DNA from 2 places in the Paenibacillus sp. FSL W7-1088 genome. Region 2 is predicted to be linked to the other one. Evidence: riboswitches for the same ligand, from Rfam matches in the RefSeq annotation. Region 2 holds a riboswitch; the other holds the start of a gene.
What was found. Region 2 has a riboswitch for FMN ahead of ribD (bifunctional diaminohydroxyphosphoribosylaminopyrimidine deaminase/5-amino-6-(5-phosphoribosylamino)uracil reductase RibD). Riboswitches for the same ligand answer to the same signal wherever they lie in the genome.

Region 1: linked by a shared signal. The riboswitch ahead of MKY42_RS15950 (DMT family transporter) and the one ahead of ribD (bifunctional diaminohydroxyphosphoribosylaminopyrimidine deaminase/5-amino-6-(5-phosphoribosylamino)uracil reductase RibD) in region 2 are both predicted to bind FMN.

What each region holds. Positions count from the first base shown of each region.
Region 1 covers NZ_CP150216.1:3,516,556-3,526,877, reverse strand. Annotated here, with positions in the region: gene MKY42_RS15975 (hypothetical protein) at 1-665, opposite strand, end outside; gene MKY42_RS15970 (amino acid permease) at 978-2,345, opposite strand; gene MKY42_RS15965 (amidohydrolase family protein) at 2,960-4,336, opposite strand; gene MKY42_RS15960 (CGNR zinc finger domain-containing protein) at 4,558-5,118, opposite strand; gene MKY42_RS15955 (DinB family protein) at 5,255-5,752, shown strand; FMN riboswitch at 5,836-5,987, shown strand; gene MKY42_RS15950 (DMT family transporter) at 6,132-7,112, shown strand; gene MKY42_RS15945 (amidase) at 7,249-8,754, shown strand; gene MKY42_RS15940 (urea carboxylase-associated family protein) at 8,866-9,489, shown strand; gene MKY42_RS15935 (LysE family transporter) at 9,602-10,228, shown strand; gene MKY42_RS15930 (YqcI/YcgG family protein) at 10,312-10,322, shown strand, end outside.
Region 2 covers NZ_CP150216.1:4,756,290-4,766,611, reverse strand. Annotated here, with positions in the region: gene MKY42_RS21480 (AraC family transcriptional regulator) at 1-438, shown strand, start outside; gene MKY42_RS21475 (stage V sporulation protein AA) at 1,617-2,273, shown strand; gene MKY42_RS21470 (stage V sporulation protein AB) at 2,260-2,682, shown strand; gene MKY42_RS21465 (spore germination protein) at 2,766-4,376, shown strand; gene lysA (diaminopimelate decarboxylase) at 4,481-5,812, shown strand; gene MKY42_RS21455 (peptidylprolyl isomerase) at 6,036-6,467, shown strand; FMN riboswitch at 6,614-6,777, shown strand; gene ribD (bifunctional diaminohydroxyphosphoribosylaminopyrimidine deaminase/5-amino-6-(5-phosphoribosylamino)uracil reductase RibD) at 7,247-8,350, shown strand; gene ribE (riboflavin synthase) at 8,400-9,068, shown strand; gene MKY42_RS21440 (bifunctional 3,4-dihydroxy-2-butanone-4-phosphate synthase/GTP cyclohydrolase II) at 9,126-10,322, shown strand, end outside.

The sequences.
Region 1 (10,322 bases), 1.2 Mb from region 2:
AGGTCACCTTCACTGAATTGTTCAATCAGATTATGGTTTCCAGAACCGATCAGATCTTCTACACGTTTCGCCATACGAGGCAGATCTGCGAGAATAAAGCCACCACTGCCGTAGGAGTCAAACACATGATTATCCCGTGTCCAGACCTTCTCGGGTACAGCGTTCATCTGTACAACTTCGGCTGGAAACAGACATATCGCTACAGTTACCACCTGAGCATATTTCACCATGGCTTGCTGCTCGGGCTCCAGTGGTCCCTCTGCGATGCGGGGTGTTTTGACATGCAGTGAAATTCGCAGCTCATACTCCCCTTCTGCAAAGTCACCCCAATTCAACATGATCGGATGATCTATTCCTTCAATGGGAGTGAGTGAGCATGTACTATCTGGTCGCAGAGCAACGGTATATTGTGCAAATCCCAGCTCTTCCCCATATATGATAATGGCATCTTGCCGATCCAGCGGTGCATCCATATGCTGTGCAACTACCGATACTTTGCGTCCATCCTTCAAACGACGCTGCGGATCAATATCCAATTGATATTCGTTTGAGTACTCTGGATGTGAAAGGATTAGCTTTGTCTCTGCAAGTACGGCTGAATCCGCCAATGCAAAGCCGAAATTCGAATTTCGGTGATGTTGATTGGTATGTAATGCTATGTTCATGATACATCCCCTCTCCTATGTCTGATGGCATGTCACACCCCCAAATATATGTCATATTTGCCCTGACCGCAACCCCGGTTCCGCTCACTAGGACAGATATATTACTTATTAGATACCCATATATAACCTTAAATATTACCGTTTTTTTCAAATCAAACGAACAGCTCACACAAAAAAAGCCCCATACCGCGCCGCTTTGGCGATGCAGTATGAGACAATACAGTTGACTCTATTCACGTATAGTTTCAGTGTGACAAATAAATTTACTAACTTTTCACGATATCTCTACAATATAGGAATCAGCTATGAACGCTATTTCCCCTTAGTTGTTTTGAACGTGTCCGATATACGCCGTGCCGGATTCAAATGACTGTGATGACGACCGTAGGCAAAGTAGATGATTAAACCAATAATTAACCAACCGAAGAATGTAATCCAGGTCAGAGCTGCAAGACGTGTCATGAGATACATACAGCCAACAGCACTCAGAATAGGAATGAGTGGAACAAAAGGCACGCGGAATCCCCTCTTCAGTTCCGGGTTGTTTTTCCGCAATACGATAATCCCCAGACTCACCACCGCGAAAGCGAAGAGTGTTCCGATGTTGGTCAACTCTGCCAGATGGCCAAGTGAGATGAATCCCGAGAATAAAGCGACGATGATTCCAGCAACCCAAGTTCCCGTAGCGGGTGTTTGGCTTTTGCCACTGACTTTGGAGAATACCGGAGACAACAGTCCGTCCCGTGACATGGAATAAAGCAAACGTGTCTGACCATACATCATAACAAGTAATACCGTGGTAATTCCCGTAATCGCTCCAAGCGAAACAATCCAGGACAAGCCCTTCAACTGCACAAATTCAAAGGCAAAGGCAACCGGATCACTCACATTCAGCATGTGAAAGGGCACCATTCCTGTCAGGATCAACGATACCACGATGTAAAGCACGGTACAGATTGCAAGGGATGCAATGATACCGATCGGCAAGTCCCGTTGAGGACGTTTCACTTCTTCCGCAGCCGTAGATACCGCATCGAAACCAATGTATGCAAAAAATACTGTTGCTGCCCCTGCGGTTACCCCTGAGATGCCAAACGGAAGAAACGGTTGCCAGTTATCTGGCTGTACATAGAACACACCCACACCGATAAAGATCAGCACCACGATAATTTTAATCGCTACCATGATTCCGTTGGCACGAGCAGCCTCTTTCACCCCACGGGTGAGCAGGAATGTAATGATTAATGTGATCGCCGCTGCGGTGACATCAAAATAGGTTCCTTTTTCAGGACTAAATGCACTGGTGAGCGCATGGGGGATTTGCAACCCGAATCCGGACAATAACGTTTGAAAATATCCAGACCAGCCGCTGGCAACAGCCGCACTCGCAAATCCATACTCCAGAATAAGATCCCACCCAAGAATCCAGGCAATGACTTCGCCAAAAGCGGTATAGCTATACGTATACGCACTTCCTGAAGCAGGCACACTGGATGCAAACTCCGAGTAACATAATGCAGCGAAGGCGCAGATAATACCTGCCAGCAGAAAAGACAGTACCAAACCGGGACCTGCATATTTTGCGGCAGCAACGCCTGTGAGTACAAAGATACCCGTACCGATAATCGCACCTACCCCTAGAGTCATCAGATCCAATGGGCCAAGCACCCTTTTCAACATATTGCTTTCGTTATCTCCGGTGGCAATCGGCTTTTTTCTAAACAGGGAAGATCGATTCTGGTTTTGATTCATACACAGTTTCCTCTCGTGTTGAAAATATGAATGTGTCCTATACTTTACGAATTTTGGTTTGGTTCATCTGTTCTATGAAAAAGCCCTTTGTTCTATCTTACTAGCCAACTACAAAAATCTATTGATTTCTACACTTTGTCGCGTTGCTTTGTTAAATTTATTTTAGGAAGATCGTATATTTTGTGCGATTCAGGCGGAAATTATCATGATCTGTTGGACAGGGACGAATATGAAAATCGATTTAAACGAAAACTGCGTATAATTTATATTATGCGCAGTTTTTTAACCCCTTTTTTCTATAACAAAACATTATTAACTCGTTGTTACATGCAACTATGTAAATAGAGTAACTTTCCGCCTCTTTTTGCGGTTTATTTCTTGCTCCCTCTGTCATGACGCACCATAAACAGGTACGCCAAAGAGCCGCATATCCGTATGCGGCCCACACTCGCAACACTATTAGATCCATAATTCAGATAAGGACATCCACTCTATTGAATTCTGAAAAAGAATTACTCTTTCATTCACATGGATCATCTAACTTATGAAAATACAATTCGCTCTGCATCCGACATCCGATATTGAGATAGCAGATATTCCTTGCTGTCCAAAGCCTTCCGACGAACCTCGTTCAGATCGACATGCAGCAGCTTGCCTTCACGCTTCACGGGCCGACCTGCTACAAACACGGTATCCACATTCGATGGATTGGCAAATTGAACGACGGCTCCAACCGGATCATGCACCGGGAACAAATTAAGGTCGGTGGTTCGGATCATAATCAGATCTGCTTCTTTACCTGGCGTAAGTGTGCCTATCTTTCTTTCAAGTCCCAGAGCCTTTGCTCCAGCAGAAGTTGCAAATCTTAGCACTTGACTGGATTGCAGATTTAGCTCCCCAGGCATTTCACCTTGTTGCAAAAGTTGTTCATTGCCTCTGGAACGCTCGGCCTGAAGTGCAAATTTCATCTGGGAGAACATATCCCCACCTGTTGATGTTACAACATCCACTCCGAGCGTTGGAGTTCCTCCATGTTCGAGAAAGTACCCCGTTGCCGGATAACCGTGCCCCATCATCATCTCCACTTCCGGTGTAACAGACAGTGAGGCGCCGCTATCGGCCAACATTTTATACTCATCCGTATCCATCGTATTACCGTGTACGACGTTCAGACTTGGGCTCAGTAAACCAGCCTCATACATTTTACTTATCGAACGATCTACAGATCCCCAGCTTCCAAAGCCAACATGCATGGAACATATCGCATCCAGCTCTTGGGCAAGCTGAATTTCCTTCACTGTGGTATCCCAATGGCTGAACTCCGGTCCACGAATAGCTAGGCCGAACGTAAGCAACTGATCCCGTGAGGAAAAATACTGTTCCTTGATTCTTCTCACATCATTCGAATACGTCAGCTGGCTCTCTCTGTTCCAGTAGGTAGTCTCACCCGGTACACCATAAGCGAAAACCGACCGAATCCCCGCATCCTGAAGTCCGCGAATCAGTTCATCCGTGTGCTCCGGTGAATACGGCATACTCCAGTCAAGTAGCGTGGTCACTCCTGCGTTAAGCGCTTCCAATGAACCTAGCAAATTGGCGATATAGCTGTCTTGTGGCCGGAGTTTACTTCCCATCGCCCCATAGTAGAGATTTTGCAGATAGACCGGCAGTGACCAGTTCGTTCCCGCTGTTTTTACAAGCGACTCCCACACATGCCTGTGCGTATCTACAAGTCCAGGGAGTATGATCATCTCCGATGCATCTATCACTTCCGCTTCCGTGCAACTCAGATCAGGCTGAATAGCAGTAATAAGAGAATCCTCAATGAGAACGTCCGCCCGCTTATATTGACCCACCGACGAATCCATAGACAATACACAACCATTTTTCAGTAGATAACTTGTCCCCACAAGACACATCTCCAATCATTGTTTTTTTGTTGGATATACGCTTGAATCCCGAGTGTTAATCTCTGACTGAATTGAATTGAATTGACTGAACTACTAACTGAATTATTTTAAGTACATATATATTATATAGCAGTTATTGGTAACATGCAATTTCTGGATTTAAATATTTTCTTTGGAGTATTTTCCTGGTTGTCGCAAAGTACAGCAAATCACACTTTCAGTGTATACGCCTACTCTTGCTGCTGTTCCTTCTTCCGTTTTGCCCGAAACCTTCTAACCTTCATCAGATTACCACACATCTTGTCATCACAATATTTCTGGGTTCTACTGCGTGTATCGTCATAGAAAATCCAGCGACAATCTGCATTGTCACAGATACGAATTCTTCCCCCATCCCCTTCAACTACTGTGATTGCAAAATCGGCTGCGACCTCTGCCATGACCTGCTGCCAACGAGTTCCCACAGGAATAAGTGAAAGTTTCAGTCCCTCATCTCCAGCGTTCAGTCTTCTTATGACTTGACCTTCCTTCATCTTGGCGTTAAGCCATTCCTGATCTTTGCTCGATAATGGATTTCCTTCAGATAAACGAGTTGCAAGAGCCTGCAATTCATTTCTAAAGTTTCTCAAGGCTTCCTCCTCTTCAGAAGAAGCAGGTACAGATGCATTCAGTTGCCATTGTTTAAGAAATCCTTGCTGCCATTCGGTTTTGCCAACCCTGTCCTCTGAACGATCCCCACCACGCCAGTCGTGGTAATCACTGTTCACAAAATCAGTCCATAGTCTATCCATACGTACCTCCGCTAAATTGTAACTTCCTAAAACGAAAAAGATAGTTACAAACATTCATGTTTGGGTTATATTAATTGTAACCACATTTTTGCACTTTAGCTAGTTACCATGAACTTATTTTAGGGAGGAAAAATCAATGACTACAACAGCAACAGAACTATTGCTCATTCAGAAAGATGATACCTGGGATCAATGTAACTGGATTGTGCCTTTATCCAAGGCAATCGAAGGACTGACTGCTGAACAGGCAACCTGGGTTCCATCATCCGGTGGATTAAGCATCTGGCAGTTGGTCAACCATATGTATTACTATAATCATCGTTTGTTGAGTCGCATTCAGGGCAAAACACCCTCCGGTACACCTGCCGAAAACAATGAATCCACCTTTGGAGATCCTGGCGACCCTTCCGATACCACTGGCTGGAGTACACTTATGCAAAATACAACACTATTAGCCGGACAGCTTCGTGATCAGCTCGCTTCATTAGAAGAATCTGATCTTGAAGCCTCTTACATGAATACGGATGAAAAATGGGCACATGCACTTGCCCGCTGGCTGCTCCACGATGCGTATCATGCAGGACAGATTGTATTACTACGCAGACAACAGGGAAGCTGGAATATCATATTCTAAAAAAACACTTGAACTGCTAGCGCTTACAGGAATAAGATGGACTTATTAATGTTACAGCTTGTTCAATACACAATATAATTGAATAGGATCTTCGGGGTAGGGTGCAATTCCCAACCGGCGGTGATGTTCTTCGGAACCAGCCCGCGACTCGCTGTTTGACCCAATGTAGGGATTCAGCGACTGACTTGGTGTGACTCCAAGGCCGACGGTACAGTCCGGATGAGAGAAGATCAACACATTAACATGCCGTTAACGAAAGGCTTATTTTCGTACGACATGTCAATGATTGAGCCCCCGTTTATTTGGTGTATACCAAAACGGGGGCTTTTGTCGACTTTGCCAACTGAAGATTCCGTGTTCTGACGAAGGAGTCCTGAATATGGAAAAGACCCAACATGCATCAACAGTTTACCTCAAGGAACGAAGCAATACCGGATTCTGGCTCGTCGTGCTTGGCGCCGCCCTCTGGGGTGTAGATCCGCTGTTCCGCATTATTTTGCTTAAAACGATGACCTCCACTCAGATTGTACTGGTGGAACATATTATTGTCAGCCTTGTAGCTATTCCCGTGTTATGGAAGTTCCGGGCTGATCTGAAAAACCTGCGTGCACGGCACTGGATTGCCGTGATCTTTATCTCCTGGGGAGGATCTGCTCTCGCTACAGTATTGTTTACCCTTGCGCTCACGCATAACGATCCCAACACGGTTTTGTTATTGCAAAAGATGCAGCCGCTATTTGCGATTGTTCTGGCTAAGCTTTTGTTGAAAGAAACATTGCCTCGTCGCTTCGGTGGACTGTTTATCATAGCACTTGCAGGAACATACCTGCTCACGTTCGGATTCACTCTTCCCCTTGGCAACTGGAACAATTGGATTCATGCAGGCAGCCTGTTATCACTGGGTGCAGCTGCCTTGTGGGGCGGTTCAACGGTTATGGGGCGGCTGATGCTGGGGCAAACCCGTTATGAAACGGTCACCTCCCTGCGCTTTGTCGTAGCCTTGCCACTGCTGATCTTTATGACGTGGAACGAAGGTGCTGCCTGGACATTCCCTTCCGCTACAGGTGAACAGGCGGCTGTGGCACTTAATATTCTGGGTCAGGCCTTACTGCCAGGCTTACTGAGTCTTCTGTTATATTACAAAGGTCTCTCTTCCACCAAGGCCTCAGTTGCAACACTTGCAGAGCTGAGCTTCCCGATGGCCGGTGTACTGGTAAACTGGATTGCATTCCGTACTTTAATTACCTGGGAGCAGCTGTTGGGTTTCATCCTCATCTGGATCGCCCTATTCGCCATCTCCAAACAGCAAGAACGCTCAGCGACTCCGGCTGATGGTGCACCAAAGCTTCGTACAAATTAAATTTTATATAAAAGCCAATCAATTAAGGCACTGCACATCCTTCAAGATGTACAGTGCCTTTTGTCTTTTCGCTATTCCGGTGTTACGATGACTTATGAAATAGTAGATCAAGTTAATTTAGAGAGGAACGATCATCATGTCTTCATCTTCATCATTTTCATATACATCCTACGATGCCATAGGTTTGGCTGAGTTGGTTCGCGCACGGGAGATATCCCCTGTCGAATTGCTGGAAGCGGCGTATGCACGCCTGGAAGAAGTGAACCCACAGCTTAATGCAGTCATTCGTACATATGAAACACGCGCCCGTCAGGAAGCGAGTATGGTTCGCCCGGGAGAGCAGCCCTTTGCCGGCGTGCCCTTGTTATTGAAAGATATCTCTCAATCCCTAGAAGGTGAAATTCTCACCTCGGGTTCTCGTCTTCTCCGTGAGCATCATGCACAGCGGAATTCCAATTTCGTATCCCGTCTGCTTGATGCAGGCTTCATTATCATTGGACATACCAATACGCCAGAATTTGGCCTGAAAAATATTACTGAGCCCCGCCTTCACGGTCCAAGTCGAAATCCATGGAATATCAAGCACTCGCCAGGCGGTTCAAGTGGAGGCGCCGCTGCCGCAGTAGCTTCGGGTATTGTACCCCTTGCGGGAGCCAGTGACGGTGGTGGTTCCATCCGAATCCCTGCTTCATTCAGCGGCCTGTTCGGACTCAAACCTACACGTGGGCGGACACCTGTTGGACCGGGAGTTGGTCGTCAGTGGCAGGGTGCTTCGATTGATTTTGCGTTGTCCCGTTCCGTTCGCGACAGTGCTGCTTTACTGGATACACTGCAAGTGATTCAACCCGAAGCTGCGTTCCATGCCCCCCTCTTTCCAGGCAGCTACTTGGCTGATATTCACTATCCTCATCAACGCAAATTGAAGGTTGCATACACGACAGCTTCACCTGTAGGTACACCTGTGAGTGATGAAGCCAAAGAAGCCGTTTATAAGATGGTTCGTTGGCTGGAAGAACAAGGTCATGAGGTTGAAGAAAAGCTGAGTCCGGTTAATGGTGTCAAACTGATGGAGAACTATTACATGATGAACAGCGGCGAAATGGCGGCGATGATCTCTTCCATGGAACGTTCTATGGGTAGAGCTTTAACCTCTGATGATATGGAGATCGAGTCCTGGGTTCTGGCAGAAGCCGGCAAAAAAGTATCCGCTGCCGAGTTCGTACATAGTTTGGCCGAATGGGATGTTGCCGCAGCTCAGATGTCCACATTGTTTGAACGGTATGATTTTTATGTCACACCTGTAAATGCTTTTCCAGCACCCAAAATCGGCGAATTAACGCCTCATAATGAACAGATTGAACATCTGATGCGTATTAGCGATTTGGACAAGATCCAGCAGCAGCAGTTGATTTATGAGATGTTTGAACCAAGTTTAACATACACTCCGTTCACTCAGCTCGCGAATCTGACGGGTCAACCCGCCATGAGTGTCCCTGTGCATCTGACTCCTGAAGGTCTACCCATGGGTGTGCAAATTATGGCAACGAAAGGCCGTGAGGACTGGTTGCTTCATCTGGCTGGTCAGCTGGAAACATCCGAACTATGGGTCGGCATGAAGGGTAATCCACTGTTTCCAGTATAAACACTGAATACAACCTATATCATTTTCAATGTGAGTTTTATGTTTGCCAAAGTGCATGAAAGCCATGTCAGCTCCGCATACTGAAAGCAAAAACAGCGGAGGATGTGACGAATGAATATGAATACAACGGAACGCCATAAACAGTCTGTTCGTATCCCGGCCAAAACGGGTTATGCCGTCGAGGTAACTAAAGGTTCATTAATTCGGGTGACCGATTTGGAGGGTCAGCAGGTCGTTGATTTTGTTGCATATGATGCTCAAAATGCCAATAATCGACTAGACCCTGGTGTAACGATGGATGTGCTGCGGTCCTACCGGATCAAACCAGGACAATCCGTGTATTCCAATCAATATCAGCCACTGCTCAAGATCGTTCGTGACACGGTTGGTGTTCATGATTTCTTCAACTCCGCCTGTCGTCCGGAAATGTATGAAGTGTTATATGGCAAAAAGGATCATGCCAGCTGCTATCATAACCTAAATCAGGCACTTGAACCGTTCGGGATCTTGCCGCCGGATCAGCATTATCCGTTTAATCTGTTTATGAAATCAGTCGTAGATGATCTGGGCAAAATTGATGTCGTAGCTCCAGATTCGCGCGCCGGTGATTATGTGGAGATGGAGGCATTGACCGATCTGGTTATCGGTTTATCCGCCTGCCCATGTGAAGAAAGCTCATGCAACGGATATCACTGCACAGCCATCCAGCTGGATGTAGAGCCGATAGCAGATTAAGTGATACACGGCTTGTTCTAATTTGCTCCAGACGGGAATACGATGACTTGTACCCATATGTGTGTGACTTACCGGTACAATTCGTCTAACCCGTTAAGGAGTGAACGCGTATATGTCTGTACTGTTTAGTTATATTATTCTGGGAATCTCACTATCAGCTCCAATTGGTCCGATTAATGCCGCTCAGCTGGATCGCGGAGCCCGGCACGGTTTTATGCATGCCTGGTTTTTGGGACTGGGAGCCATGTTTGCCGATTTGGTGTACATGCTTCTGATCTACTTTGGAGTTGCTCATTTTCTGGACACGCCGTTCATGCGCTCGTTTCTTTGGTCTTTTGGCAGCTTTATTCTGGTGTATACCGGTGTGGAAACACTGTCCAAGTTAAAAGACGGCATCCAGGCTTCCTCTACAGCAGTAGCAAAGGTTGGAAAATCCTTTGTCTCTGGCTTTCTCATGGCTTTATCCAATCCCCTGAATATTTTATTCTGGCTGGGCATTTACGGCTCAATTCTCGCTACAACGGTGAAGCATACCGACACCGCTCATCTGCTACTATACAGTTCTGGTATTTTCATAGGAATCCTTGTTTGGGATGTCATCATGGCTGGCATGGCCAGCCGATTTCATAAACGCAGCAACGAAACCGTTTTGCGCTGGATCTCCATCATCTCAGGTATCTGTCTGATCGGTTTTGGCCTGTACTTCGGGCTTGAAGCAATACGATCCATCTTTTTCTGACATAAAAACTACACTGGACAGTCACCCAACGCCTTCCGCATTAATACGTTAACGGTATCATGTGGAATGGAGTTGGGGAATTCATGGCAGAGCT
Region 2 (10,322 bases):
AATGAGCAGGCTCCATTTTACGAAATGAATGTGGCTTCAAGCCTTTTGACGATATGGAAACATCTGATTACAAGCGGATACGCGCTGGAATATGATCCATCCGAAATCATTAGAAGCAAGCGAATGAAGGACATGGTTGAATGGATTCACCTGCACTTCGCTGAACCCATCCAATTGGAGGACATTGCAAGGGCAGGTCAGTTAAGCCGCTCGGAAACCTGCCGTTATTTTAAGCAAATGCTGAAGATAACCCCTGTGCAGTATGTAATCGATTATCGCATCCAAAAGAGCGTGGAGCTGTTGCAACTCCAGGAACGCAGTATTACCGAGATTGCTTATGAAGTTGGGTTTAATAGCACGAGCTATTTTATTAATCAGTTTCGCAAAACCATGCAAATCACCCCGTTAAAGTTTAGAAGAGAAATGGTCAATCCATAAGATGTTCTCCTCTCAATAAGTCGCTAAATTAGCGGCTTTTTTTGTTTTTGTGAATTGATCATAAAAGAAATGTAAAAGAGAAAAAGCTGTAATTAATCCAGCTAATAAAATCTTCTACTACCGTCTTCCCTGCATCATTATTGCAGGCCTTTGGAAAAAAAGGGACCCGTGCAGCGGAGGGATGGAATCGGACAAAAGGAGCGAAACGTGAGGGTTTGTCCCAAGGATACACATAAGCAACTAAGGCGGTAGATTAGACCTGAAGAAGCGAAGTATACTCGAGCGTGTCCAGAGTAAGCAATTGAGCTGTATCCTTAATGTGCGAGAGTGTGTCCTTCATGAACGAGCAAACGCTGACGAATCTGAGGCGTCTTATTCAAGGATTTGGAGCGCTCGCAGAAATCTAAGAAACCTGAGACACGTTATATCAGAATAAACAGTTGCTTGCAGCTCTTTTTCAGGAGATTTTGGGAAATAACGTGTCTGATGTTCTTTACAATTTAAAAAGAGGGCTCAAAGGCCGAATAAGACGTCCTGTGTTCCTTAGAAAATCGTCTGACAATTCGTCAAAATCAGCCAGCCTCAACATTAAGACCTTTGGGACCCTGACATCCATTATGGTATAGGTTGTCTGAATTTGAAGACATACACTAGTAGAAATCAAACCAAAGAATTTGGAGACAACAGCGATCGGAAGGTTGGTCTGCCATCGGAGTTTCTGGATGCTTTTTTCCTCATACCTCACCCCTGAAAGTTTATTGCAGGCCTTTGGAAAAAAAGGGGACGCGTGCAGCGGAGGGATGGAATCGGTCAAAAGGAGCGAAGCGTGAGGGCTCGTCTAAGGATACACATAAGCAACGAAGGCGGCAGATTAGACCTGAAGAAGCGAAGCGTTCGCCTAAAAGCTTTCTGAAAGAAAGCTACTTCGAAAGCCTACACTGTCTCCGAATTTCTACACAAGTAGAAATCAATCAAGAAAATTTGGAGACAACAGCGATCGAAAGGTTGGTCTGCCGTCGGAGTGTCTGCGTGTATCCTCCCCCCGAACAACAGCGACCGATGGCCGATCCATCTCGAAGCGCCCGCAGGGTCCAACCAACCTTTTTCCAACCAAAATGTAATAAATTTTCACATTCTTCAAATACTAACCTAAATTACGCAGTAAAGGAGTGTTTCGGATGTCCCTGACACCCACTCCAACGGTCTATGTTCGTTTGCGCAGCCGTATTCGTATCCAAAGGGGCCGAAGTATCAAGCTTGGGGATGTAGCTCACTTGCTCACCTCTCCCGAAGAACAGGAAGGGAGGATGCTTGAGCTTGAATTGATGCGTCCCGGACCGGAGGACGGCAATCTGATCCTCATTGATATATTGCAGATTATCCCCGAGATCCGTCGTGCCTTGCCAGATGTCACCGTTGAATTAATCGGATCGGGTCATACGCTAGTTGAGGTGGTTGTGGGAAGTGGCAAGCCTTCCAAATCTCTGTTCATCCTGGTGTGGCTGCTGCTTTTCTTTGGCTCAGCATTGACCATTATGAATTTTCATGCGGACGTAAACATGCAGGAAGTTCAGATTCGAATTGTAGAGATGATTACAGGTCGCCGGGATGAGCATCCGTATCTGTTTCAGGTGGCGTATTCCCTTGGGATCGGGTTTGGCATGGCGGTGTTTTTCAATCATTTATTCAAGAAAAAGTGGAATGAAGAACCTACCCCTTTGGAAGTGGAAATGTTCCTATATCAGCAAAATGTAGACAAGTATGTGGTTATTGAAGAAACCGAACGTATGCATGACGAGGAACGCAGGGAGATGAATGCGGATGAGCGTTCTTAACGGAGCAATCAGCATTGTACTGGGCATTGCGGGGGGGATCGCGGTAGGGAGCGGTGTGATTGCGCTTATTCTCGTGCTTGATATGATCCCCAGACTAGCTCAGCTTACGCGGACCTACGACAAAACCCATTGGTATGAAGGGGCTTTGATTGGAGGTTCGCTGCTTGGTACCGTTGCGGATTTTTGGCACTGGAAAGTGCATGGAGCGCTGTTGCTCAGCCCGATCATCGGACTGTTTTGCGGTGTGTTCATCGGACTGCTTGCGGCGGCACTGACTGAAGTGCTGAATGTACTGCCAGTGCTGGCGAAACGACTGGGCATGAAATCGTATTTATTTGGATTGCTGCTTGCTATGATTTTGGGGAAGATGACAGGTTCACTGTTTGACTTTTTTGTATACCAGCGTTAAAACGTTAGGCCTAAGGAGGATGGGAAATGGACGTAAGATCGGACAACGACGGGCATGACTCCAGCGAAGCAACATCCGAAGAGATGAAGCATAAATCTCCTTATGAGATTCAGGAGGAAGAAGAAAAGAAGGCTTACGATAAAAAGAAGCAAAATGAAATGTCTGACAGTATCGAGGAATCGGTAGAATATTGGCAGGAAAACGACGATATTTCCCCTCGCATGAGTGATAACAAATATACGCTTCAGCAAGTGTTGGGACTTGGAGAGTCCTTTGATGTGAATATGAGGGAAATGGTCTTGGGTGGCAAACACGTTGGATTACTGCTGCTGACTGGGTTTGCGAAGGATGAGATTCTACTTGAAGTGTTAAAAAGGCTAACTTATCTGACACCGGACCAAGTGTCCGGACACGCGTTGAAATCGTATTTTGAATGTTACATTCCTCATATTCAAGTTGAGCGAGTGGAGAAAATGAGCGCCGTCATTAACAAGGTCCTCACAGGCATGAGTGCCATGTTTGTCGAAGGGGACCGTTCTGTCATCATTATGGATACCCGGAGCTATCCGGTGCGTTCCCCGGAGGAACCTTCGCTGGAGAGAGTGGTGCGCGGTTCAAGAGACGGATTTACGGAGACACTTCTGACCAACGTGGCGTTAGTGCGCCGAAGAATACGGGACCCAGGATTAAAATTTGAAATTATGCAGGTCGGACGCAGATCGCAAACGGATGTCTGTGTTGTATATATTGACGATATCGTGGACAAGGTTCAGGTGGATTCCGTTCGTGAAAAAATCAAACGAGTGAATATCGACGGCATCCCTGCTGCTGATAAGCAGCTTGAAGAAGCAATTATTAATAAGGGGTGGCACCCGTATCCATTGGTTCGTTATTCGGAACGGCCGGATGTGACCGCTTCTCATCTGATGGAAGGGCGAGTTGTCATATTTGTAGATACTTCACCCAGTGTGATGATTCTGCCCACGACCTTTTTTGATCTGTGTGAGCATGCGGAGGAGAACAGACAGACCGCTTTTATGGGGACCTATCTGCGATGGGTACGATTCGGGGGCATTTTGATATCCCTTTTCCTGTTGCCTCTGTGGTTACTGATGGTGATTGACCCGGCGATTAAACCCGTTGGTATGGAATTTATCGGTCCACATAAAAATGCAGAGCTTCCTCTAATTCTACAGTTCCTTCTCATTGAATTTGGGGTCGATTTATTACGGATGGCGGCTGTTCATACGCCCACGCCACTCGCGTCGGCCATGGGATTGATTGCAGCAATTCTGGTTGGAGATATCGCTGTGAAAACGGGTTATTTTGTGGATGAAGTTGTACTGTATATGGCGATAGCCGCAATTGGCATGTTTGCAACTCCCAGTTATGAGCTTGGATTGGCCAATCGCTTGGTGAGGTTGTTTTTGCTGGTGGCCGTGGCGATTTTCAAGGTCCCTGGCTTCGTAGTCGGGACGACGTTCATTATTGTGGCTCTCACCTTGCATCGCTCCTACAACTCTTCGTATCTCTGGCCATTCATACCGTTTAATGCAAAGGCTTTGGGTAACTTTTTGTTCCGTTTGCCGCTGTTGGAAAATAAAAAACGTCCTTCAATCAACAAAACGCGTGACAATACCAAAATGGACAATGATCCGGACGGGGAACTGCAAAAAAGTAAAAAACACAAATGATCTGCCGAAAAATCCATTCTTCTCATTTTCTAATTTGATATACTGGTGTAAAATCATTGGAATAACAGCTGTTCCAGTATATAAAAAAGTGAGGAATGCAGATTATGTATTTACATGGTACAAGTAAAATAAATGCACAGGGACATCTGGAAATTGGCGGAGTCGATACAACCGACTTGAAAGCACAATTTGGAACTCCCCTGTATGTTGTGGACGAGCAATTGGTTCGTGAGCGCTGCAGAGAGTACATGGAAGCGTTCCGTGCTTCAGGTCTGGGCTTCCAGGTTGCTTATGCAAGTAAAGCATTCTGCGTAATGGCGATGTGTGCCCTTGCTGCGGAAGAAGGACTTTCCCTGGATGTTGTATCCGATGGTGAATTGTTCACCGCACTGCAAGCCGGTTTCCCGGCAGAGCGTATTCACTTCCACGGCAACAACAAAACGCTGGAAGAGATCGAAATGGCGCTTGATGCAGAGATTGGCTGCTTCGTTGTGGATAACTTCAATGAACTGCACTTGCTGCAAGCTGTAGCCGCAGACAAAAATCGCAAAGTTAACATTTTGCTGCGTGTGACGCCTGGTGTTGAAGCGCATACGCATGAATATATCTCGACAGGACAAACGGATTCCAAATTTGGATTCGATATCGGAAACGGAACGGCATTTGAAGCCATTGAATTGGCTTCCAAGCAGTCAAATCTGGTATTGCTCGGTGTACATTCACACATCGGATCACAAATCTTCGAAGTTGAAGGCTTCCAAATGGCCGTTCAACGCGTTGCTGAGTTTGCAGCAGCTGTGTATGAGCGTCTTAACGTGGCATTCAAAGTGGTTAATCTGGGCGGTGGCTTCGGTATCCGCTATATTGATGGAGATACACCACTTGAAGTTTCACAATACGTAAAAGCCATCACGGATGCGGTGAAAAATCATTTTGCTCAAATCGGCTATGCTGTGCCTGAGATCTGGGTTGAACCAGGCCGCAGCATTGTAGGTGAAGCGGGAACAACACTCTATACCGTTGGAACAAGCAAAGATATTCCAGGGGTTCGTAAATACGTTGCTGTGGATGGTGGAATGACAGACAATCCACGTCCAGCACTGTATGAGTCCAAATATGAAGCTGTATTGGCAAACCGTGCAAATGAGGCTGCTCAGGAAACGGTATCTGTTGCTGGTAAATGCTGTGAGAGTGGTGATATGCTGATCTGGGATCTGGACCTGCCTAAAGTGCAAAGCGGCGATCTGCTCGCAGTAGCTTGCACAGGCGCGTACAACTACTCTATGGCAAGCAACTACAACCGGATTCGTCGTCCGGCAGTGGTATTTGTCAAAGACGGTCAAGGCGATGTTGTCGTACGCCGTGAGACGTATCAGGATATCATCCAGAATGACCTGGTGCCTGAGCGCATTGCAAAGCAACCAGTTACCCGTTAATTAAAGGATATCTAACGGAGCTCTATTATGAAGAAGACAAAAAAGGACACTCCTTTTTTGTCTTCTTTTGCATCTTTAGGGCAGGATTTTGAAAAAATCTTGCTGATTATTTTGCGATCAATCCATTTTCAGTGTACACTAAGAAAAGTGCTATAAAGCTTGGCCCAGGGTCATGCGTTCTGGCACCATTAACGATGGTCAATACGAAAGGAGTCATTTACATATGGCGAAACAAGCGAAAATCAAAATGGCAAACGGCGGAGAAGTTGTAATCGATTTGTTCGATCAAGAAGCTCCAAACACAGTAGCAAACTTTGAGAAACTGGCTAACTCCGGTTTCTACAACGGTCTTGTATTCCACCGTGTTATTCCGGGCTTTGTAGCTCAAGGCGGATGCCCTAACGGTTCCGGTGCAGGCGGCCCAGGTTACACAATCAACTGTGAAATCAACCCGAACAAACATGAGCGCGGAACATTGGCTATGGCACATGCAGGCCGTAACACAGGCGGAAGCCAGTTCTACATCTGCTACCAACCGCAACCACATTTGGATGGACAACATACTGTATTTGGTAAAGTAACCAAAGGTATGGAGTTCGTGGACGCTTTCGAAGGTCGCGACAAAATGGAAACTGTTGAAGTAGTAGAAGCTTAATCAATATCCGTATGTAAACCGTTTCGCAATGAGCGAAGCGGTTTTTGTTTACACTTAAGCTTATTAAAAGTTAGTATGTGACAAAAAGGAACAAAAAACAATTGATTTTTTGACGTTAAAGTGCTAACATCCAATTAATAACGCAACGAATCCTTCAGGGCAGGGTGTAATTCCCTACCGGCGGTGATGCAGTATGTGAGGATATCTTTCCAGCATTGATGCAAAGTCCGTGACCCGTCTGCCTGTGGCAGATGGCTGATCTGGTGTAATTCCAGAACCGACAGTATAGTCTGGATGGGAGAAGGAGAGGGTGCCGTCCTTAGGGACCGCATTCCGCAGGAGTGTTGCTGTACAGTTTTTGATGAATTCATTTCCTGTGCAGGGAGAAATCCGGATACTTCCGGCAATCTTCATACATATGCCACATCATAGAAGCTCTTTACCTGTAATTGAAGTTCATTAAGGTATGTGTCTGCTTTCACTTGCCTGAAATGAAGTTTTGGGCGATGTGTTGTTGGCAATGTATCAATAGTACTGCTGGTGACACATGTCTCTCATCATCCCCATCGAACGGTTTGTTCGACGGGGATTTTTTAATATCAGTAAAGTAAAAACTTCGAAGTATGATGCTCTTGATATTGCAAGAAAAAATTCCGCTAAACGCGGTCTGGCTTCCTTGGAGTACTTCGATAGACGTTTTTTCTTATTGGATATGGAACATGCCTCTCTGTTGGAAGGGAGGTCTATAACTTGAGATTTTAACCGTGGGGTGAACGGACTTGGAAATGATTAATGATGAATTTTATATGGCGCTGGCACTGGATATGGCAGAGCGGGCACAAGGACAGACTGGAATCAATCCGGTAGTAGGTTGTGTCGTTGTTAAAGAAGGACGTATCGTGGGCCTCGGAAGTCATCTCAAACGGGGAACGGGTCATGCAGAGGTTCATGCGCTGAACATGGCGGGCAGTGATGCGGAAGGCAGTACAGTATACGTTACGCTTGAACCCTGTAGCCATTATGGCAAGACTCCACCATGCAGTGAACGTCTCATTCATGAGAAAGTGAAACGTGTCGTCGTATGCTGCGAAGATCCGAATCCGCAAGTCTCAGGCAGAGGGATCAGCATGCTGCGTCAACAAGGGATCGAAGTTGAAGTTGGAGTGCTGCGTGAGCGCGGAAGACGGATGAACGAGAAATTCATCAAATACATTACAACAGGTCTCCCCTTTGTAACTTTGAAGACGGCCTCTACTCTGGATGGCAAAATCGCTACGCGTAGCGGTGACAGCAAATGGATCTCTAACGAGTCAGCTCGCGAGATTGTACACGCGCTTCGTCATCGCCATCAAGGAATTATGGTTGGTGTGGAAACGGTCATTGCAGACAATCCCGAACTCACGACTCGCTTGCAAGTGGAAGGGATCAGCCCGGTACGAATTGTGGTCGATTCCAAGCTACGTCTGCCTGTAGGAGCCAAAATGGTTAAGGATGGCCTTGCACCAACCTGGGTGCTTACAACGGATGAGGCGAGCCCTAAAGCCGCTGAGCGGCTTGAGGCCTATGGGGTGGAGATTATACGTTGTGGTCCAGGACCACGTGTTGATCTGCTAAGTGCACTCAGCAAGCTCGGTGAGCGTGAAATTGGTTCGATTCTGCTTGAAGGCGGGGGTACTCTGAATGGTGCCATGCTGGAAGCGCGATTGGTAGATCGACTGCTCATGTTCATTGCTCCGAAAATTGTCGGAGGATACGAAACACCAGGCAGTTTCCGCTTCGAGGGTGTTGAGCGCATGAGTCAGGCGATTCAATTGCATCAGCTGGAAATTGAGCAAGTTGGAGATAATATTAGCATTGGCGGAATTCCGGTTTGGCCTGAATAAATGAATTGATTGAATTAACAATAACGAAATAAATAAAGGAGGCGGTAGCATGTTTACCGGTTTGGTGGAAGAAGTCGGTCAGATCCGGCGTATAGGTCGGAAAGGCGAAGCGATGGTCCTGAATATCGGAGCTTCCGCCATCATGAACGACTTGAAGATTGGCGATAGTGTAGCCGTAAACGGGGTATGCTTAACTGCGACTACCCTGGAGGGTGGCGGTTTTACTGCTGACGTGATGCCTGAGACATATCGACATACCAATCTTAGTCAATTGCAATCCGGAAGCAAAGTTAATCTGGAGCGAGCCATGTTGTCAGGTGGTCGTTTTGGCGGGCATATCGTTCAGGGCCATGTCGATGGCACTGGGGTCATTGGCAGCATTACACGTGACCAGAATGCGATTGTTTTCGAGATCAAACCTGATGATACGCAACTGTTCAAATATCTGATACCCAAAGGGTCTGTAACCCTGGACGGAATTAGTCTGACCGTTGTGCATACTTCACAGACCGCATTCACTGTATCCATTATTCCACACACCATTGGTGAGACCGTATTAAATGTGAAAAAGACGGGGGATACCATCAATATTGAGTGTGATATTTTGGGCAAATATGTGGATCATCTGTTGCACTATGGTAAGGGACATCAGGAGACAGGTACGGGCAAGCCGAGAAGTATCAGTGAGGATTTCCTTGCTAATCACGGATTTGCTTAACAAATCGTAATTGCTTAACTACAAATATAAATTGAAATAGATACTGGAGGGGGACCTATGTCAGAGAAATCCATTCTGAATTCTATTGAGGAAGCCATCTACGATCTCATGCAGGGTAAACCGGTTATTGTGGTGGATGATGAGGATCGGGAGAATGAAGGTGACTTTATCGCTTTGGCGGAAAAGGCTACACCTGAAGTGATCAATTTCATGATTACCGAAGGCAGAGGTCTGGTGTGTGTTCCCATTACGCAGCAACGTGCCGATGAACTCAACCTGAAACCTATGGTCCAGCAAAATACGGACTTTCATGGGACGGCTTTTACCGTCTCTGTAGATCATAAAGATACCACAACGGGCATCTCGGCTCATGAACGCTCCATTACAGTTAAGGGTCTAATTGATCCCGAAGCGAAAAGCGGAGATTTCCGCAAGCCGGGCCACATGTTCCCACTTATTGCTAAAGATGGCGGTGTGCTACGACGCGCGGGCCACACGGAAGCGGCTGTAGATCTCGCCATTATGTGCGGTTCCTATCCGGCAGGTGTAATCTGTGAAGTGATCAAGGAAGATGGCACGATGGCCAGACTTCCGGATCTACAGGAGATCGCCCGCAAGCATGATCTGAAGCTAATCAGCATTCAGGATATGATTCGGTACCGGAATGAGAAGGAACAGCTGGTTCAACGCGAAGTAGCTGTACGTATGCCAACGGACTTTGGTGAATTCCAGGCGGTGGCCTACACCAATGCGGTGGACAACAAGGAGCATGTTGCTTTGGTTAAAGGCGAAATTGATGGTTCGAAGCCTGTATTGGTCCGCGTACACTCCGAATGTCTCACAGGGGATGTTTTCCATTCCCATCGCTGTGACTGTGGTCCACAATTCGATGCAGCTTTGAAACAGATCCATGACGAAGGCAATGGCGTCCTGCTCTATATGAGACAGGAAGGACGAGGCATTGGACTGATCAACAAGCTCAAAGCCTACAAACTGCAAGAAGAAGGTCTGGACACCGTGGATGCCAATCTGAAGCTTGGGTTTGCTGCCGATCTTCGAGATTACGGCATTGGTGCCCAAATTCTCAAGGATCTTGGCGTTCGTCAAATCCGTTTGTTAACCAACAATCCACGCAAAATTAAAGGGCTTGAAGGTTACGGACTTGAAGTGGTGGAACGAGTTCCGATTCAGATGGAAGAGAACGAGGATAATACGGTTTACCTGCACACGAAGCAGGCAAAACTCGGCCATATG